Regions from separate parts of the Streptomyces sp. NPDC004647 genome, predicted to be linked through region 3. Evidence: riboswitches for the same ligand, from Rfam matches in the RefSeq annotation. Region 3 holds a riboswitch; each other region holds the start of a gene.

Region 1 (4,915 bases), on a different contig from region 3:
CGATCACGCACATCGCTTCCATCGAGGGTTCCGCCCCCGCCCCCGGGCACGCGCACTATGCCGCGTCCAAGGCCGCCCTGATCATGCACGCGCGGGCCGCGGCGCTCGAGTACGGCCCCTACGGGATCCGGGTGAACACCGTCTCCCCGGGCCTGATCCACCGGCCCGATATCGAGGAGGAGTGGCCCGAGGGTGTGGAGCGCTACCGGAACGCGGCGCCGCTGGGGCGGTTGTGCCGTCCCGCCGACATCGGGCGCGCCTGTGTCTTCCTCGCCTCGCCGATGGCGGAGTGCGTCACCGGGCACGATCTCGTGGTGGACGCGGGAGTCACGGCGCGCCCGACGTGGTAGCGCGTACGCCGTGCGCGGGCCGGCCCGGGCGTCACCAGGGAAGCAGGCGGGGGTCGATGCGCTTCGCGGGGTCCGGCGGGGAGAGGAGCCCTGCGCCGGTGCCGCCGGCCTGTTGCAGCCAGCGGACGATGGCTCCGACGGCCCCTCCGTCCAGCTGGGCGAGGTCGCGGATGACGCGCCGGTCGTCGGGATGCGGCGGGATGGCGGCCCGGGTCAGCTCGGCGTGCAGCAGCAGCCGCTGGGCGTCGGACGAGTTGCGAACGCCGTTGACCGGGCCTGCGAGCGGGGACTCCTGCGCCTGCACCGGGAGCTCCATCGTGACAGCGAACGGGTCGGCCATGTTCGGTCGCCTCCTTCAAAGTGCCCATCGGAAGGGATGGTGCGGTTTCCCCTTTGCGACGGCGCGTCCGGCGGCGCGGTTGCGGAATCCTCGCGCTATCACCCGTCCGGCCGCACGGCGAGCGGGAGGGGTGCGTCGGCCGGGCACGGCTGAGGCGCCCCTCCCGCACGCGGGGAAGGGCGCCTCAGCCGGTCGGGAAGGTGCGTCGAACGCTCCGGTCCCGGTGTCGCGTTACCTCAGATGGAGACGCCGTGCTCCCGCAGGTAGGCGAGCGGGTCGATGTCCGAGCCGTAGTCCGGGCCGGTGCGCACCTCGAAGTGCAGGTGCGGGCCGGAGGAGTTGCCGGTCGAACCGGACAGGCCGATCTGCTGGCCGCCGGTGACCGACTGGCCGGCCGAGACGGACAGCGAGGACAGGTGGCCGTACTGGCTGTACTTGCCGTCCTCGTGGCGGATGACGACCTCGTTGCCGTACGAGCCGCCCCAGCCCGCGGAGACGACCTCGCCCGCGCCGATGGACTTCAGCGGGGTGCCGGTGGGTACGGGGAAGTCGGCGCCGGTGTGGTAGCCGCTGGACCAGCTGCCGCCGGCCTGGTGGTACGGGGTGCCGATCGTGGTGTCACCGACCGGAGCGGTGAAGCCGGAGGCGCTCTTGGCCTGCTGCTTCGGCTTGGCCTCGGCCTTGGGGGCGGCCTTGTGCGCGGCCTTCGGAGCCTCGGCCTTCGGAGCCTCGGCCTTGGGCGCGGCCTTGGGGGCCTGCTCCCGCTTCGGCTCGGCCTCGGCCTTGTCGCCGCCCACGGCGAGCTTCTGGCCCGGGCGGATCAGGTTCGGGTCGTCGCCGACGACCTTGCGGTTGTCCTCGTAGACCCGCTGCCAGCCGCCGTCGGTGTGCTTGGCGGTCGCGATCTTGTAGAGGGAGTCGCCCGGGACGACGGTGTACGACTCGGGCTTCGCCTCGCGCTTGCCCTCGGCCGGCGTGCTCTTGGGCTTCGGAGCGGCCTCGGACTTGGCCTTGGCGGGGGCCTGCCGGCCCTCGGTGGAGACCTCGGGGTCGGCACCGCCCTGGGTCAGACCGGCCTTGCCGGAGCACACGGGCCAGGCACCGGGGCCCTGGCTGTCGAGCACCTTCTCGGCGATGGCGATCTGCTGGTCCTTGGTCGCCTGGTCGGCGCGCGGCGCGTACTCGCTGCCGCCGAACGCGTTCCAGGTCTCCTCGGTGAACTGAAGTCCGCCATAGAACCCGTTGCCGTTGTTGATGCTCCAGTTGCCGGTGCTCTCGCACTCGGCGACCTTGTCCCAGGTGCTGACGGAGGCGGCGTTCGCCTGGCCGACACCGATGAGGGGAAGAGCGATACCGGCGCCGCCTGCGGCGGCGACGAGGGACACCCGGGAGATTCGGCCGGGGCGGTAGCGACGGTGACGTCCGCGTGCAGACATAGGTGGGTCCTCTCCTACGCCTGCGAGGTGAGCTGTCGGGTTCGGGCTGGAGTTGCCCGGCCGCGCCCTGAGCAGCGTCAAGCGCTGCGGCGCGTCTTCACCCCAAGCCGGACCGCACACCATCGCGCGGTACGGCACTTACCTGGTTCCCCCGCTCCTGCCGTGGTGCGTTTGTCGTTTCTCCCCCGGCCGGCGGCAGGACTCGGCGTTCCGGCTGGTGGCGCCCGCCCTTTCGATGGGCAGGCAGCGGCAAAAGTAAGCGCATTGATTTCTTCACCACAAGTGCCGGGTATTCCACGCATTCGGTATTAACGAGATCCACTCGACGCCGGGTCACGCTACGCTGCCGATCTTGGTCCCAGAGCGATAGGCATTACTACTGAACGGCTCTCATAATCTGCGTTCGGTAACCAAGTTGGCAGATTTGGGGCGTATCGAGTGCGCGGGGTCACATCAGGGCGGAACTCCTGTGAGATGGCTCACCCGCAGTCGAATTGCCCTATTTGGAGCCGAGGTTCTCCTTTGCTGCATTGCAGGCGCTAAGCAGTCTTTTGCCGCGCCGCATAGTATCTGCATTTGGCGCATGTCGGACACTCGCTGCTCGAACGCCCATAACAGGTGAAACGGATGATTCGACAGCGTGGTCACCGCGTTGTGCGCCGGGGTGGCGGCCCTCCCCCCGGTTATCGTGAGGTCCCTCGTCGCGGACCTTCGGAGTCAGTGTGCAGAGAGCGGAAGAGCTGATCGACCCCCCGTCATCGGTGCCGCCGGCACTGGGCGCGCGCGCGTCCCGTACGCTTCCTGGCCGGACCTCTCCGCCCGTCGTGGCGGCGGGCGCGCTGGTCATCGCCGTGGCCGTCGCCGTGGCGCTGGGAGGGAGCGGCTGGCTGTCCCAGCCGGCCGCACAGGCCTGGCGGACGATCTGCGTGGCCATCGTGATCCAGGCGCTGCCGTTCCTGCTGCTGGGCACCGCCCTGTCGGGCGCCATCAACGCCTTCGTCCCCGCCCGGGCCTTCAGCAGGGCGCTGCCGAAGAACCCTGCCCTCGCCGTCCCCGTCGCAAGTGCCGCGGGGGTGGTCCTGCCGGGGTGCGAGTGCGCCTCGGTGCCCGTGGCGGGGAGCCTGATCCGCCGCGGGGTGGCCCCGGCGGCCGCGCTGACGTTCCTCCTCTCGGCCCCCGCGGTGAATCCGATCGTGCTCACCGCCACGGCCGTCGCCTTCCCGGGAGCTCCGGAGATGGTGGTGGCCCGGCTCCTCGCCTCGCTCGCCGCTTCGGCGGCGATGGGCTGGCTGTGGATCCGTCTGGGCCGCCAGGAGTGGCTGCGCCTGCCGGCCCGGACCACCGGTCACACGCCGGGACACGACAGGTGGGAGGAGTTCCGGCTCGGCTTCCAGCACGACTTCCTGCACGCGGGGGGATTCCTGGTGCTGGGGGCGATGGCGGCCGCCACATTCAACGTCACGGTGCCGCGCTCGGTGCTGGACACCTTCTCCGCTTCGCCCTGGCTCTCCGTCATCTTCCTGGCCGCGCTGGCCATCGTGCTCGCCGTCTGTTCCGAGGCCGACGCGTTCGTCGCGGCCTCATTGACCGGTTTCTCCCCCACGGCCCGGCTCGCCTTCATGGTCGTGGGGCCCATGGTCGACCTGAAGCTCATGGCGCTGCAGTCCGGCACCTTCGGGCGGGCGTTCGCGATCCGGTTCGCCCCGGCGACCGCGGTGGTGGCCGTGGCGTGCAGCGCCCTGATCGGTTGGTGCCTGCTGTGAAGCGGAACATCCAGGTACTGCTGCTTCTGCTGTCCGGGGCCGGGCTGCTGCACATCTCGCTGTTCAGCGATGTGTATCTGCGGTACGTGAAGGAGGGCCTGCGGCTGCCGCTGATCATGTCGGCGCTGCTGCTGATCGCCCTGGGGCTGGTGGGGGCGGCACGCGACGGCTTCCCGCTCGCCCGGCCCGCCGAGGCCGGAGAACAGGGTCACGAGGACCACGGACACGGCCATGACCACAGCGGCGGACCGAAGATCGCCTGGCTGCTCTTCCTGCCCGCGATCACCCTGCTGTTCTTCGCACCGCCTGCCCTGGGCGCCTACACCGCCTCCCGGGGCGATGACACCGCCGTGGCGGAACAGGCGCGGTTCCCACCGCTGCCCGACCAGTCCCCCCATCCGATGTCGCTCTCGGCGTTCAGCTCGCGCGCGCGGCAGGACCCCGAACGCAGCCTGGAGGACCGCAGGGTCCGGATGACCGGCTTCGTCACGCCCGGCGAGGACGGCGGCTGGTATCTGACCCGTCTGGTCCTGAGCTGCTGCGCGGCGGACTCCCAGTCGATCAAGGTCGAGATGCACGGAGCCTCTCCCCCGTCGGCGGACAGCTGGGTCACGGTGACCGGCACCTGGCGTCCCGTGGGGAAGGTGGGCACCGCCTCAGCCGCGGCGGCCCTCGACACGGACGAGGTCCGCCGCATCCGGCAGCCCGCGAACCCGTACATGGACACCGCGCCGCCCGCGGCGTGACCGGGTGCGGCGCGGGGCAGCGCAGGGCGGGCGGGGTCAGCGAATCGGCATGCCGGAGAGGGTGCGGGCGATCACCAGGCGCTGGATCTCGCTCGTGCCCTCGAAAATGGTGTAGATCGCCGCGTCGCGGTGCATGCGCTCGACCGGGTATTCGCGGGTGAAGCCGTTGCCGCCGAGGATCTGCATCGCCTGGGCCGTCACCGACTTGGCCACCTCGCCGGCGTAGAGCTTGGACATCGAGCCCTCCGCCGAGGTGAAGGGCTTGGACGCGGCAGCCATC
Region 2 (4,915 bases), on a different contig from region 3:
CCCTGCACGCGGCCGGACTCGCGGGATCCGCCGGCACGGTCGCCACCGTGACCCTGTCCAAGTCGCTCGGCAGCCAGGGCGGAGCCGTTCTCGGCCCGGCCCGGGTGATCGAGCACCTGGTGAACACCGCCCGGACGTTCATCTTCGACACCGGGCTGGCCCCGGCCGCGGTGGGCGCGGCCCTCGCGAGCCTGCGGCTGCTGGCCCGGGAACCGGAGCGCGCGGCGCGCGCCCGTACGGTCGCCGCCGCGCTCCACCGACAGCTGACGGCGGCGGGGCTCGCCGCAGTCCGGCCGGACGCCTCCGTGGTCTCCGTACGGGCCCCTGCCCCGGAGGCGGCACTGCGCTGGGCCGCCGACTGCCGCGCCGCCGGACTGGTGGTGGGCTGCTTCCGCCCGCCGTCCGTACCCGACGGCATCTCACGGCTGCGCCTGACGGCACGTGCTGACCTGACGGACCAGCAGATCGCCGAAGCAGTGGGCGTGATCGTCGCGACCGCCCCCACTGCTGCCTGACGCCTCGCCCGCGGGCGACGAACGCTCCGGCCGCGCACTGCCCGCTCGTCGTTCACCGCAACGAACCGGTCAAATACGCTTTTCCGTGGCAGAGTTCACCGCTTCGAGCGACGATTCCTGCGCATCTCGGTGGATCGTCCCCGGTCCGGACAGCGCGAGTGGCACTCTGGCGCCCAACGCTGTCCGAAGCCGACTCCGACCTCACTCCACAGCGTCTCGGGGCACGGCCTCGGCGGGAAAGGGACACCGCCGCCATGGCAGACCACCAGGAAGCATCCGTCACCCTGCTGAGCGCCCCGGCCTCGGTCACCACCGCCCGAAGATACGTCTCGGACGTCCTTGCAGAATGGGGCCTTCCGGCAGGTGCGGAGAGAGCCGATGCCGTACTGCTCATCGTCTCCGAGCTGGCCACGAATGCCGTCCTGCACACCTTCGGCCAGTCGCCCACGTTCACGGTGGACCTCCAGCTCGACCGGGACGAGCAGCTGCGCATCGGGGTCACCGACAGCCACCCGCGCCGACCGCAGCGGCTGCCCGCGGCGGTGCAGCAGGACAACGGCCGCGGCATGGTCATCATCCGCTGGCTGACCGCCGAGTCCGGCGGCAGACTCTCCGTCACGCCCACTGCGGAGGGCGGGAAAACCGTCTGGATCGCCCTGCCGTGGAAGGTGGCCGACTGCTCCTGACAGCTTTCTGTCCCCGCGTCAGGGGCACCGCTCTCGTACGGCCGAAGCCGCCGCGCAACCGGTCCGCGGGTCACCGCGCCGCCACTGCCGGGCCGCGGCTCAGGCCGTGAGACCCCGCTCGGCGGCGCTGCGCTCGACACAGAACTCGTTGCCCTCCGGGTCGGCCATGACCACCCAGCCGAGGCCGTCGTCCGTACGGTGGTCGGCCACGACCTCGGCGCCGAGCCCGGCCAGCCGCCCGACTTCGGCGTCCCGGGTGTCGGTCGGCGGCTGGATGTCGAGATGGATCCGGTTCTTCACGGTCTTGTCCTCGGGAACCCGAAGGAACAGCAGGCCGGGCACTCCGGACTGCCCCGACTCGAGCAGCACCGCGTCGTCGCCCGGATCGGAGTCCTCCAGCAGCCAGCCCGTGAGCGCCGACCAGAACTGGGCCTGGGCGTAGGGATCACGAGCGTCGAAGGTGATGTGCCGGACCGGGTTCGGGAAGGGCATGCGACTCCTCGCGGCTGCGGTAGGTGATCCCTGATCGCACTCAACCTAGCCGCGGCGACGGACAGTCGGAGTCTCTTCCCGGCTCAACTCACCCGGCCGTAAGTGACGTTGCTGGTCCAGAGCTTCTCCAGGCGCACCACCGCACCGGGTTTGGGGGAGTGCCAGATCATGTCATTGCCGGCGTAGATGCCGACGTGGTGGATGTAGCCGCCGCCCGAGCCGAAGAAGACCAGGTCGCCGGGCTGACGCTGGGAAGCGGGGATGTGCCGGGTGTTGTTGTACTGCGCGGCCGCCGTGCGCGGCAGTTGCTTGCCCGCGCGCTTGAAGGAGTACTGGGTGAGCCCTGAGCAGTCGAACCGGTTCGGGCCTTCGGCACCCATCTGGTACGGGGACCCCTCCTTCGAGGCGGCCACCCGGAGAGCCGTGCTCCCGGTCGCCGCCGCAGTCGCTCCCTTGGGAGACTTGGGCGACTTGGGAGCTGGGGGGCGCTTCGCCGGCTTGCCCTTGGACGGGCGGGAGCTCGGCGTCGTCACCCTGCCCTTGCCCTCGGCCTCGTCCTTGTCCTTGGGGGCTGCGGGGCGCTGTTTCGGCGGCCTGGCCTGCGGCGGTTCGGCATCCGGCTTCGACGGCTCGGCCCGGGGCGGCCCGGTGCCGGGCGACGGCTCCAGGACCGGGAGTCTCTGGGGACCGGACGAATCGGGACCGGTTGCCGGTGGTGGGTTGCCAGGGGCCGGGCTCTCGTTCTCCGGTGACAGAACGTCAGGCGTTGGGTCCCGGTGGCCGGGTTCCAGGACCGGCCCTCCCATCGGCTGGGTGTCAGGCGACAGCACCTGCTCGCCGAAAGCGTCGAAATCCGGTGGCGCCGAGGTGAATTGGGATGATTCATGCCCTGGGGGCGGCGGCGCCGCCAGGGCTTCCGTCGCGGCACCAGGAGCCAGCAGGCTCCCACCGAAAGCGGCCAGAGTGAGCGCCGAAGCGGTGCCGGCCCGACAGAACAGAGACGGGACGTGTCCATTCGCAGCCATGTGCGACCCTTCGTCAGCCGCCTGTGAGGGATGGCCTGTCGGGTTCGGGCTGGCGAAGATGCCCGGCCGCCGCAGCGGCTTCACCCCGAGGGGCGACCGGAGTTCCCGGTCGGCCCCGAACTGATCGGGTCCTCCACTCCTGCCGAAAGCACTCCGTGTCGACCAGACATCCGGCGCGGCGGCAGGATTCGGCGTCCGCCCGGACCGCCCCGCCGAGGTGGCGGGGGCTTGTCGTCCACGGATAGTCCCCACGCCCATGGCAGATTCCGTGCATAACGCGCACTATGTGATGTTCATCACATATGCGTCATTAGGGTTAGAAGTACATGCTGTGATCGGTTTGTCCGACATCATGCAAGCGCCCCCACCAGCGGCGGATGCCCCTACCCCGCGCAGCACCGATGCGATCTCCGCGCAAGTCGATCAACCCTTGCCGCCTGCTCCCCGGTCCATCTATCGAGGGAGTCCGTTCGGCTGCACCGGCCGCCGGACGAGGTGACGCTTCATCAACCCGACGGCTCGGGCGGGACGGTGACCCGCGCGCCCCGCCGCTCACCGTCGAGCACCCGCAACGCTCGCGCCAGGGTGGCGGCATGTACCTGGCTCTCGCCGCGCTCGTGCATGAGCGCCAGCGCGTCCCGGAGCGCCGCGGCCCTGCTCACCAAGGCCTGGGCTGCGCGGAAGCCCCCGTAGGTGTCGGAGGTCCGGGCCGGATTGATCCGCCCCAGCAGGTCGAGCACCTCCAGGTATCGGTCCACCAGGTCGCTCTCGGCTCGGGTGAGTGCGGGCAGCGGGGGAAGTTCGGGCGGCAGCACGGTGAATCACCCCGCGCCGAACAGCGAACTCGCCTGCTTGCGGCTCTGCACGATCCTGTCCGCGAGCCCGTACGCGACCGCCTCCTCGGCCTGGAAGATCTTGTCGCGCTCGATGTCGGCGCCGATCCGTACGGGGGCCTGGCCGGTGTGCCGGGCGAGCATCTCCTCCAGCACGTCGCGCATGCGCAGCAGTTCCTTGGCCTGGATGTCCAGATCCGACGTCTGCCCCTGGATCGGCTCCGAGAAGGAGGGCTGGTGGATGAGCACCCGGGAGCCCGGCAGCATCAGCCGCTTGCCCGGGGCGCCCGCGGCGAGGAGCACCGCGGCGGACGAGGCGGCCTGGCCGAGGCAGATCGTCTCGATGTCGCAGGTGACGAACTGCATCGTGTCGTAGATCGCCGTCATCGCGGTCGTCGAGCCGCCGGGGGAGTTGATGTAGAGCGAGATGTCCCGGTCCGGAGCGGCGTGCTCGAGATGCATGAACTGCGCCATCACGTCGTTTGCCGAGGTGTCGTCGATCCGGGTGCCGAGAAAGACGATGCGTTCCTCGAGGAGCTTGGAGTACGGGTCCATCGTGCGGGTCCCGGAGCTGGTGCGCTCCGTGAACTCCGGCAGGAGATAGCGGACTGTCGGTCGGTCCATCACTGCGCCTCTCGTCTGCACTCCGATGAGGGAGGCCTCCGGTAAAAAATGTACAGGACGTACATCCTGTTCGGTGGGGATGCTGCCCTGCCGATCGAGAGGGGTCAACAGATCAATCGAGAGGGTCAACAGATCAGAGGCACTTTTGGGCCGATTCGTGAGGCTCAGGCCTCGCGATTTCTCACAGCGCGAACGGCGGCTCCGGTGCATCCGCGGTGATGCGCGGATCTTCAACGCTTGGCCGGGCGCAGGCCCGCTGGGTGACGTTGGCGTTCGTGTGTCCGCGCCGCCCGCGACGTCCGGCTCGCCGCCGTTCCCAGGAACTGCCCGCGCCGGAGCCTGCGTTGGCCGCGGTTCGTTGACTGCGGTCCAGCCGGAGAGATGCCAAATTGCGGCAGCAGACCGGACAAGGTGACTGGCGGTGTCCCTCCGTGGTGCGCCGAGAGGGTGGGCGGAGTGCCCTTGCGCTCCACATGCCACGGTGACTCCCGAGATGACGTAACCGCTTGCGCATGTCGGGACGAATCGCACCCCCGGTCTGCTCCTGGCAGGCCGATGAAGGTCATCGGGACGCGTCGCTCGACGGAGGCCCGGTCACACGTTGCCGCCGCGCAGACGGCAGATGTCCCGGCACATGGAGAGACCCCGGGCCTCCCACTGAGGGGAGCCGGGGCCTTGTCGTCCGTTTCCCACACGCGTCACATCCTGGCCGGACAGTTCGGATCTCCGAGCCTCTGACC
Region 3 (4,915 bases):
CCAGGCGGCCGGGGCGTTGCCGTTCGCCTGCTTGATGGCCTGGTCGGTGAAGCCCGTGACCATCGCCCCGACATCACCGCGGTCGGAGCGCTCCACGGCCCCGGTGATGTTGTCGACGGCGTTGCGCGGCATCACCGAGGAGTCCGCGCCCGCGTCGAACCGGTCGCCCAGCGCGACCGCGTAGACGCCGGTGATCCCCACCTTGGTCCGCAGATCCTGCAGCAGCGTGGACGGATCGAATTCCGAGGCGGCGGGGAGCACGGCGACGAAGACCGGCTTGTCCGCCTTCTCGATCTTGTTTGCCAGGGCGTCGGCTTCGGACGGAGGGAACGCGTCCCGGGCCCGCGGATCGACGTAGACAGGGCCCCTCTGCAGGGCCTGAGCGGCGCTGTCCAGCCCGTCCGCAGCCCGCGCTCCGGGTGCCATCACGGCCACCAGTACGAGGACAGCGGCGATCGCGGCCAGCACCGGCAGAAGGACGGTGTGACGCACTGCGCTGTTCATACTTACGACGCTAACTCCAAAGCCGCAATAATGGGCCTTCGAGGCATGAGTAATGAATCCGTCAGCGCGGGCGACGGGGCCCGGGCGCAGAGATCTACCTGGCCTACGTCGAATCGCCCGGTGCCCGGTCACCCGCCAGCCTGGAGAGGCGCGGTGTCGAACCGCTCCCGCGCGGCGTACGCACGGGCAGGAGACAGGCAGGTGGGGATGCGACGCGGAGGGGGCGGTCGTACGGGGCGCCTCCGGCGGGGCGCGGGCAGCGGTACGTCCCCCATCCGCACCACCCCGGACCGTCAGGGCGGGCGCCGAAAACCCACCAGCCGCGACCTGGCCCGCTGGCTCCCGGCCGCGCTGATCATCGGCGGTCTTGCCTTCGACCTCTCGACGCCGTCGCGCTTCACCGGCTCGCCCTTCTTCTCGGCCGCCCCGCTGGTCGCCGCCCCGTTCTTCTCGCTGCGCGCCACGGCGACCGCGGGCATCGCCGCCGGGCTCGCCGTGGTCACGCTGCACCTCGTCAACCGCGACCTGGGCGCCGTGGAGTCGGTGACCGAGCTGGTCACCGTCCTGACCGTCGCCGTGCTGGCGCTCTTCATCAACCGTGTGGTGCGCCGCAGCGGGCGGGAGCTCGCCTCGGCGCGGAGCATCGCCGAGGCCGCCCAGCGGGCCGTGCTTCCGACACCCGACGAGCGGATCGGCGGCTTCCATGTCGCCGCGCGCTACGAGGCCGCGCAGACCGACGCCCGGATCGGCGGTGACCTCTACGCGGTGCAGGACACCCCGTACGGGGTCCGCCTGATCGTCGGTGACGTCCGCGGCAAGGGCCTGGACGCCGTCGAGGCGGTGGCCGTCGTCATCGGCGCCTTCCGGGAGGCCGCGGAGCAGGAGGCGACCCTGGTGGGGGTCGCGGCCCGGCTGGAGCGGGCGCTCCAGCGCGAGAGGCAGCGGCATGAAGGCCCGGACCGGTCCGAGGGCTTCACCACGGCCGTGCTGGCCGAGGTGCCGACCATCCGGCGTACGGACACGGGAGCCGCTCTCCCGGAACCCGCTCTCCGCATCCTCAACCGAGGCCATCCCTCCCCCCTTCTGCTGTACGCCGACGGCGGCGTGTTCGTAGCCGACCCCGTCGTGCCTGCGCTGCCCCTCGGCCTGGGTGAGCTGGCCGACCAGCCGGAGCGGGTGGATGAGTTCGCCTTCCCCGAGGGCGCCACGCTGCTGCTCTTCACGGACGGGATGACCGAGGCCCGGGACGCCAACGGCGTCTTCTACGATCCGCAGGAGCGGCTGCGCGGCCGGCTGTTCTCCGGACCCGATGCCCTGCTCGACGCCCTCGTCGAGGACGTGGCCCGGCACACCGCGGGCGGGGCCGCGGATGACATGGCGCTGCTGGCGGTCAGCCGCCCGGCCGAGCGGCAGCCGATGCGGCGTAGGGCGGTGGGAATCGTGCGCGGCGCGGGCGACGGCTCGAGGTCCGGCCACCCTTCTGACGGTCCGTAACCGGTCCGCGCCACTCCGCATAACAACTGGCACACGATCAGCCGGGACGGGTTTTCCGCCGCAGGGGCAACTCGCCCGGATTAGGCATTTCGTGTCCTGGTTGGTCCCCGCGATATCCGTTAACGATCACCCGGAACAGCTTGGAATAGGCACCCCGGGTCTATTAACGTTCGATAACGCAGCGCGGTCGTCCCAGCCGCCACAAGAGGTGGCACCGTGCGCTGACGCCGAATCCCGCACGATCTGCTCCACCCGCAACACCAGTACCAAGGGAACCGGGGAACCACTACATGGGGTGAATCGGACGCCTCTTCGGAGGGGTCCGTAGGAGACCTTCCTGCTCCGAACCCGTCAGCTAACCCGGTAGGCGAAGGAAGGAAAGGAGTGCGCCCGCGTGGCGTCCAACAGCCCTGCCCCCGAGTTCCTGTACGAACCCGAGAGTCACGATGCCGGGTTCGCCGAGGAGCCCCCGGCCGGAGTCGGTGACTGGAATCCGACCGCGGAATCCGTGGCCGCGGTGCGCGGCAGGCACCGCGTCGTCAAGCAGCGCGGTGGCGGCATGGCCCGTAGCAGCGCTGTCCTCGGAGTCGGCGTCTTCGCCGCTGTCGGTGCGGGCGGCATGGCCAGCGCGCAGGAGAAGCCGCCGGTCTCGATCTCCATGCCGGACCTCGCCTCCGTGTCGGAGAAGCTCCCGGATGCCGGATCGCTGCCCGGTATCGGGTCCCTGGTCTCCGACGACTCCGGCTCCGGCTCTGACGGTGCCGGTGAGGGCGTTGTGGCCGCCCAGGCTCCGCTCTCCCAGGCCGGGCTCACGGACAGCGAGGTCACCGACGGCACCGGCGCCGGCGAGGCGCTGCGGGCCCGCATCATGAAGCAGGCCGAGCAGCAGCAGTCCGCCGCCGAGAAGGCGGAGCGCGAGGCCGAGGAGAAGGCCGCCGCCGAGAAGGCCGCCAAGGTCGCCGCCGAGAAGAAGGCGGCGGCGAAGGCAGCCGCCGAGAAGGCCGAGGCAGAGGCGGAGCGCAAGGCGAAAGCGGCGGCGGAGGCCGAGCGGCTCGCCAAGCTCGCCCGCGAATACACCGCCCCGGTCTCCTCCTACACCCTCACCTCCAGCTTCGGCCAGTCCGGTTCCATGTGGTCCAACGACCACACTGGCCAGGACCTCGCCGCCCCGACCGGCACCCCCGTCAAGGCAGTGCACGGCGGCACCATCACCGAGGCCGGATGGGCCGGTTCGTACGGCTACCGGATCGTGCTCACCCTCGAGGACGGCACGGAAGTCTGGTTCTGCCACCTCTCCTCGATGACCCAGACGTCCGGGAAGGTGGCGACGGGCGAAACCATCGGCCGCGTCGGCGCCACGGGCAATGTCACCGGCGCGCACCTCCACATGGAGGTCCGGCCGGGCGGTGGCGACCCGATCGACCCGGCTGCCTGGCTGCGCGAGCACGGTGTGAGCCTCTGAGGCATCGTCCGTAACTTCGACGCACCTCGCTCCTGGCGGGGTGCGTCGCTGTTTGCGGAGGTGCGGAGTGCGGAGGCCGAGAGCCGCGGAGGTAGAGACGCGCGGAGCGACGTCACGCCCTGCGCCTGATCCGGCTCCTGATCCGTAGAGCCAAGAGCCAAGAGCCGTGAGCCGTGAGCCGGGCGTCGAGAGTCGGGGAGAGAGTCCGGCCCCGTACCTTCGGGACTGGTCTGCCCGGTCGGCGCGGCCTTCGGGCGTATGCGGCTGCGCTTCGGAACCGGCCACCGGGGCCAGGTCTGCCTGGCTACTCGCTCAGCGGTGGTACCGGGGTGGCGCGTCGTAGGGCCAGGGGGGCGGTCCCTCCTGGGTGCCGGGGTACGAGGTGCCGCCGTACGCCGGACCGGACCCGTACTGCTGCCCGTACACCGGCTGCTGCGCTGAGCCGTTCGGCTGTCCCTGCCCGTACGGCTGCTCCGCCGGCTGTCCCTGCCCGTACGGCTGTCCCGCCGGTTGCCCGTACTGCCGCTGTCCCTGCGCCGGGCCGTACTGCTGCTGCCCCTGCGGCGACCCGTACTGCTGTCCATGCGGCGCCCACTGCGGGGGGACCGAGCGGCGCGTGGTGACCAGCGCGGCATGGGCGAGTGCAGGCTGCGCCACATCCTTGCGCTGCCACAGGTGGTGAAGCAGCTCCTGCTCGCGGGCGACGAAGTCCGGGCCCGCCGCGCCCCGGTGCGCCCGCTGCCGCAGAAAGGCCAGCGCCGTCGCGAAGGACTCGTACTCGGCGACCGCTCGGGCCGCCGCGCTCCCATGGGCGCGCCGCACCACATCGCGGGCGATCGAGCGGGCCCGCATGGAGGACAGCGCGTGCGGCTCCGGGGGGACCAGCCAGCCGGCTGCCACGTAGGCGGGCAGGTGGCTGCGTACGGTCTTCAGCTCGTTGCCGCGGGACCAGATCACCAGCCAGGTGAGCAGCGCGAAGACCGGGACCATGAACATGCCGTAGACGGCGATGAAGCCGTAGCCCCCGAGGCTGGCCGAGCCGTTCCAGACGGCGTGCAGGACCATCGCGGTGAGCAGTCCGGCGAGCGGCAGCAGAATGCGGCGGGCGCGCTGGTGCGGTGCTGCGAGAGCGGCGATGCCGAAGCCGATGCCGGTCAGCGCGGTGAAGAGCGGGTGGGCGAAAGGCGACATCACGATGCGGATGAAGAAGGTCGCGGCAGTGACCGACTGGAATCCGGAGGAGCCGAGCGCCTGGTCCTCACCGAAGGCGTTCCCGAGATAGAGGATGTTCTCGGTGAAGGCGAAGCCGGTCGCGGTGATCCCGGCTATGACGACGCCGTCGACGATGCCGTCGAAGTCGCGGCGGCGGAAGACGAAGAGCAGGAGCAGGGCCGCGCCCTTGGCGCTCTCCTCGATGACGGGCGCGATGAACGTGGCGCCCCAGGCCTCCGCCTC
Region 4 (4,915 bases), on a different contig from region 3:
CGTGATGCCCACATAGGCCAACCGCCGCTCCTCCTCCAGCTCCTTCGTCTGGCCGAGCGCCCGCATGTGCGGGAAGACACCGTCCTCCATCCCCGTCAGAAAGACCACAGGGAACTCCAGGCCCTTGGCCGTGTGCAGCGTCATCAGCGTGATGACGCCCGAGCCGTCCTCGTCCTCGTCCGGGATCTGGTCGGAGTCGGCGACCAGCGCGACCCGCTCCAGGAAGTCGGAGAGCGTGCCCGGGTTCTCAGCGTTCCCAGCGGCCTGCTCCTGCTCGAACTCCAGGGCCACCGCCGCCAGTTCCTGAAGGTTCTCGACCCGCGTCTCGTCCTGCGGATCGGTGGACGCCTGGAGCTCGGCGAGATAGCCCGTACGCTCCAGGACCGCCTCCAGCACCGTCGCCGGCCCGGCGCCGGACTCGGCGATCGTCTGCAGCTCCTCGAGCAGTGTGTTGAACCGCTTCACCGCGTTCGCCGACCGGGCCGCCATGCCGTACGCCTCGTCGACCCGGCGCAGCGCCTGCGCGAAGGAGGTCTTCTCGCGCTGCGCGAGCGCGTCGATCATCGCCTCCGCCCGGTCGCCGATGCCGCGCTTGGGCACGTTGAGGATCCGGCGCAGCGGCACGGTGTCCTCGGGGTTCGCGAGCACGCGCAGATACGCGAGCACGTCGCGGACCTCCTTGCGCTCGTAGAAGCGCACGCCGCCGACGACCTTGTACGGCAGCCCGACCCGGATGAAGATTTCTTCGAAGACCCGGGACTGGGCGTTCGTACGGTAGAAAACGGCGACGTCGCCCGCCTTGGCGTCACCCGCGTCCGTCAGCCGGTCGATCTCGTCGGCGACGAACTGCGCCTCGTCGTGCTCGGTGTCGGCGACATAGCCGGTGATCGACGCGCCCGCCCCGGCCTCGGTCCACAGGTTCTTCGGGCGGCGGTTCTCGTTCCGCTCGATGACGGCATTGGCGGCGCTGAGGATGGTCTGCGTGGAGCGGTAGTTCTGCTCCAGCAGGATCGTCTTCGCGTCCGGATAGTCCTCCTCGAACTGGAGGATGTTACGGATGGTCGCGCCGCGGAAGGCGTAGATCGACTGGTCGGCGTCGCCCACCACGCACAGCTCCGCGACAGGGGCTCGATCGGTCTCGGTCCCGGCCTCGGTCCCGCCCGTCCCCACCAGCTCACGGATCAGGGTGTACTGCGCGTGGTTGGTGTCCTGGTATTCGTCGACGAGTACGTGCCGGAAGCGCCGCCGGTAGTGCTCCGCGACGTCCGGGAACGCCTGGAGGAGATGAACCGTCGTCATGATGATGTCGTCGAAGTCCAGCGCGTTGGCCTCGCGCAGCCGCGACTGGTAGAGCGCGTACGCCTCGGCGAGGGTCTTCTCGAACCCTCCGCCGCCCTCCGACCCGGAGGCGCTCCCGGCAGCCTGCGCGGCGAAGTCCTCCTCGTCGATGAGCTCGTTCTTGAGGTTGGAGATCTTCGCGCTGAAGGCCTTGGGAGGGTGGCGCTTGGGGTCCAGGTCCAGATCTCGGCAGACCAGTGCCATGAGGCGCTTGGAGTCGGCGGCGTCGTAGATCGAGAAGCTGGAGGTGAAGCCGAGTTTCTTGCTCTCCCGGCGCAGGATGCGGACGCACGCGCTGTGGAAGGTGGACACCCACATGGCATTCGCCCGCGGCCCCACGAGCTCCTCCACTCGCTCCTTCATCTCGCCCGCGGCCTTGTTGGTGAAGGTGATCGCGAGGACCTGGCCGGGGTGCACGCGGCGGGTGCCCAGCAGATGTGCGATCCGGTGGGTGAGCACCCGGGTCTTGCCGGACCCGGCACCGGCGACGATGAGCAGCGGCGAACCGGTGTGGACGACCGCGGCCCGCTGCTGCTCGTTCAGGCCTTCGAGCAGCGCGGCGGGGTCCACGGCGGGGCGCGGTGCGCCGTCGCGGTAGTACGCGTCCCGGTCCACGGGGGCGTCGAAGCGCCCACCGAACAGGTCCGCCGGAACGTGTTCGGGCGCCGGGCCCTCGGGCGGGGGCGGGGGGCGCTCGGCCGGGTGCTCGAGGTCCGCCAGGAAGCTGTCGTCAAAGAGGCTGCTCATCGCCAACCGAGTCTAGGCCGCCGGACCGACAGCCCACACCGCTTCCCCATTGTCACCCCCGTCGCTGCCCCTGCCGCTGCCCTGGTGCTGCCCCGCCGCCGGCCCGCTGCCGCCCGGTTGTCGTCCCGCCGCCGTCCCGGCGATGTCCACCGTGCTTCCCTCCGGATCACCACCGAGGCCCCTCCGTACCGTCCCGTCGGTTGTCACTGTGCGCAGCCGCGTACCGTCCAGTCGGTTGCCATGGGGGCTAGGTCACGAAAAGGTTTCGGGCATATCGAACATCAGCCTTCACAGCGGCACCACAAGTTGGCTACCGTGCTCGCTCAGGCGACCCGCACCCCCCGCCGGCGACCGCGTCGGCACGGGCGCCGACGCCGAGTCCGGCCAATGCCCGAGGGGCAGCCGGAGCCGGGGACCCACACGTATCACCGGGGTGAATCGGTTCGCACACGCGTGCAGAGCACGCGGCGTACGGACCGTAGGGCAACCTTCCGATCGCCCGAACCCGACAGCTAACCCGGTAGGCGGTCCACGGAAGGAGACGCGCGCCTTGGCGTCGCACCGCAAATCGCGGCCTCGTACTCTCACCTCCCACGGGTCCCGCACCGCCGTCGGCCTCTCGACCGCGGCACTCGCCTCCTTCGGCCTGCTCTCGCAGACTGCCCAGGCCGCACCTGGGGAGCCGAAGCAGAGCGTGGAAGAGGTCCAGAAGAAGGTGGACGAGCTCTACCGGCAGGCGGGTACGGCCACCCAGGAGTACAACGAGGCAAAGGAGCGCACGGACAAGCAGCGCACCAAGTCCGACCGGCTGATCGACGATGTGGCCAAGCGGACGCAGAAGCTCAACGAGGCCCGGCGGCTGCTCGGCAGCTACGCCGCAACGCAGTACCGGAACGGCGGGATGGACCCGACCGCGACCCTGCTGCTCGCCTCCGACCCGCAGGACTACTTCGACCAGAACCACATGCTGGACCGGATGACCGGCCGGCAGAAGCAAGCGGTGACGGACTTCCAGACCCAGCAGGCGACTGCGACGGAGAAGCGCGCCGAGGCGACCGAGAGCCTGGCGCAGCTGAACGAGTCGCAGAACGAGCTGCGGACCAGCAAGGAGTCCGTGCAGGGCAAGCTCGCCAAAGCCCGCGAGCTGCTGTCGGACCTGACGGCCGAGGAGAAGGCGCGGCTGGCGGCGCTCGAGCGCAAGAGAGAGCAGGCAGCCCAGCGCAAGGCGGAGGAGCTGGCCCGGGAGCAGGCGGAGAAGCAGCGCGAGGAGCGGGAGCGGAACGAGGGCTCGGGCTCGTCGGACGGCGGCACCTCCACCCCGGGCTCGGGCACGGGCGCGGACTCCGGCACGTACGCCACCAAGGCTGCCAAGGCGCTGGCTTTCGCGCGGGCGCAGATCGGCAAGCCGTACGTGTGGGGCGCCACCGGCCCGAACTCCTACGACTGCTCGGGCCTGACCCAGGGTGCCTGGAAGGCCGCAGGTGTCTCGCTGCCCCGCACCACCTGGGACCAGGTGAAGGTCGGCTCGCGCATCGCCACGGAGGACCTGAAGCCGGGTGACCTGGTCTTCTTCTACGACGACATCAGCCACGTCGGGCTCTACATAGGCGACGGCCAGATGATCCACGCGCCGAAGCCCGGGGCGAACGTACGGACCGAGGCGATCACGTTCATGCCGATCTACGGGAGCGTCCGCCCGGCGTAGCCGCCTACGACGGACAAGGCCGTACGGACCAGCGCCGGTACGGGCCGCGTGCCGCAAGCTGTGACAGTGCCCCCGACTGCGTGCAGTCGGGGGCACTGTCACGCCGACATGCGCGGCAGACCGGCAGCCCGCGCCCGGGCTCATAGCACCGGGGTTCAGCCGGGAGAGCCTCAATCGCCGCTTCGGTCAGGCCCGTAGCGCGAACCGGCAGTACCGGGAGAATTCACCCGGTGCTTCTGTTCAGCGCCGTGCCGAAACCTTTCAGTCCCGGTCATCGCCGTGCTCGCCGGCGATCCGGAGGGCTACGGTCCTCCCCCATGGCGACCGCTCCCCACGGCCGCCGGTCAGCAGGAAGGATGTGATGGCGGCCGTGGCCTCGCACAGAAAGCCCAGGCAGCGATCGCTCACCGGCAACACCGCCCGTACGGCGACGGTGCTCGCCCTCGCCGGCGCGGCGGGCGCGACAGCCGTCGATGGCCCCGCGTACGCCGACCCGGGTCTCACCCCCGCTCAGGTGAAGGCCGAGGTGGACCGGCTCCACCACGAGGCCGAGGTGGCCACCGAGAAGTACAACGGAGCGAAGGAGAAGTCCGACGCCGCTCAGAAGAAGCTGGACGGCCTGCGCGACGAGGCCGCCCGCAGGACCGGGGAACTCAATATCTCCCGCAACGCACTCGGTTCGATCGCTGCCGCCCAGTACCGCTCCGGGGGCCTCGATCCCGCCTTCCAGCTCGTCCTCTCCGCCTCTCCCGAGCAGTACCTCGACCGCGTCAGGGTCATCGAGCGGGCGGGCAGCCGCCAGGCCGTCGTGATCGCCGGCATGCGCCGCGGGCTGCGCGGCATCGAGGAGGTCCGGTCCCGGGCCGGTGACAAACTGGCGGAGCTCAGGAAACAACAGGCCGATCTGCGCGGGCACAAACGCACGGTGCAGAGGAAGCTCGAGACCGCGGAGCGGCTGCTCGACCGGCTGACGTCCGCACAGCGCGCGTCGTTGCTCCAACAGGACGGCCACTCCACATCCGGCCAGGCGGGACCGGCCGGTGCCGCCCGCGCCGATCGCGGCGCCCGGTACGGCGCGGTCCACGCGCCGAACGCGCGCGCCGCACGCGCCGTCTCCTTCGCGTA

The links. Region 3 has a riboswitch for cyclic di-AMP ahead of ABZW18_RS11965 (M23 family metallopeptidase). Riboswitches for the same ligand answer to the same signal wherever they lie in the genome.
Region 1: it holds a riboswitch for cyclic di-AMP, as region 3 does, so the genes downstream of both, ABZW18_RS22685 (transglycosylase family protein) here and ABZW18_RS11965 (M23 family metallopeptidase) in region 3, are expected to answer to the same signal.
Region 2: it holds a riboswitch for cyclic di-AMP, as region 3 does, so the genes downstream of both, ABZW18_RS22800 (NlpC/P60 family protein) here and ABZW18_RS11965 (M23 family metallopeptidase) in region 3, are expected to answer to the same signal.
Region 4: it holds a riboswitch for cyclic di-AMP, as region 3 does, so the genes downstream of both, ABZW18_RS29495 (NlpC/P60 family protein) here and ABZW18_RS11965 (M23 family metallopeptidase) in region 3, are expected to answer to the same signal.

The regions. Positions count from the first base shown of each region.
Region 1 is NZ_JBEXKU010000053.1:6,388-11,302, forward strand. It holds gene ABZW18_RS22675 (SDR family oxidoreductase) at 1-350, shown strand, start outside; gene ABZW18_RS22680 (hypothetical protein) at 382-690, opposite strand; gene ABZW18_RS22685 (transglycosylase family protein) at 927-2,126, opposite strand; cyclic di-AMP (ydaO/yuaA leader) riboswitch at 2,131-2,306, opposite strand; gene ABZW18_RS22690 (permease) at 2,900-3,889, shown strand; gene ABZW18_RS22695 (TIGR03943 family protein) at 3,886-4,635, shown strand; gene ABZW18_RS22700 (acyl-CoA dehydrogenase family protein) at 4,672-4,915, opposite strand, start outside.
Region 2 is NZ_JBEXKU010000053.1:28,587-33,501, reverse strand. It holds gene ABZW18_RS22820 (8-amino-7-oxononanoate synthase) at 1-515, shown strand, start outside; gene ABZW18_RS22815 (ATP-binding protein) at 770-1,201, shown strand; gene ABZW18_RS22810 (VOC family protein) at 1,301-1,693, opposite strand; partial or broken gene ABZW18_RS22805 (C40 family peptidase) at 1,777-2,124, opposite strand; partial or broken gene ABZW18_RS22800 (NlpC/P60 family protein) at 2,596-2,718, opposite strand; cyclic di-AMP (ydaO/yuaA leader) riboswitch at 2,722-2,922, opposite strand; gene ABZW18_RS22795 (hypothetical protein) at 3,225-3,533, opposite strand; gene ABZW18_RS22790 (ATP-dependent Clp protease proteolytic subunit) at 3,540-4,175, opposite strand.
Region 3 is NZ_JBEXKU010000021.1:15,513-20,427, reverse strand. It holds gene ABZW18_RS11975 (hypothetical protein) at 1-504, opposite strand, end outside; gene ABZW18_RS11970 (PP2C family protein-serine/threonine phosphatase) at 706-1,998, shown strand; cyclic di-AMP (ydaO/yuaA leader) riboswitch at 2,214-2,385, shown strand; gene ABZW18_RS11965 (M23 family metallopeptidase) at 2,393-3,460, shown strand; gene ABZW18_RS11960 (PrsW family glutamic-type intramembrane protease) at 3,773-4,915, opposite strand, start outside.
Region 4 is NZ_JBEXKU010000095.1:2,422-7,336, reverse strand. It holds gene pcrA (DNA helicase PcrA) at 1-2,085, opposite strand, end outside; cyclic di-AMP (ydaO/yuaA leader) riboswitch at 2,448-2,628, shown strand; gene ABZW18_RS29495 (NlpC/P60 family protein) at 2,636-3,790, shown strand; gene ABZW18_RS29490 (C40 family peptidase) at 4,161-4,915, shown strand, end outside.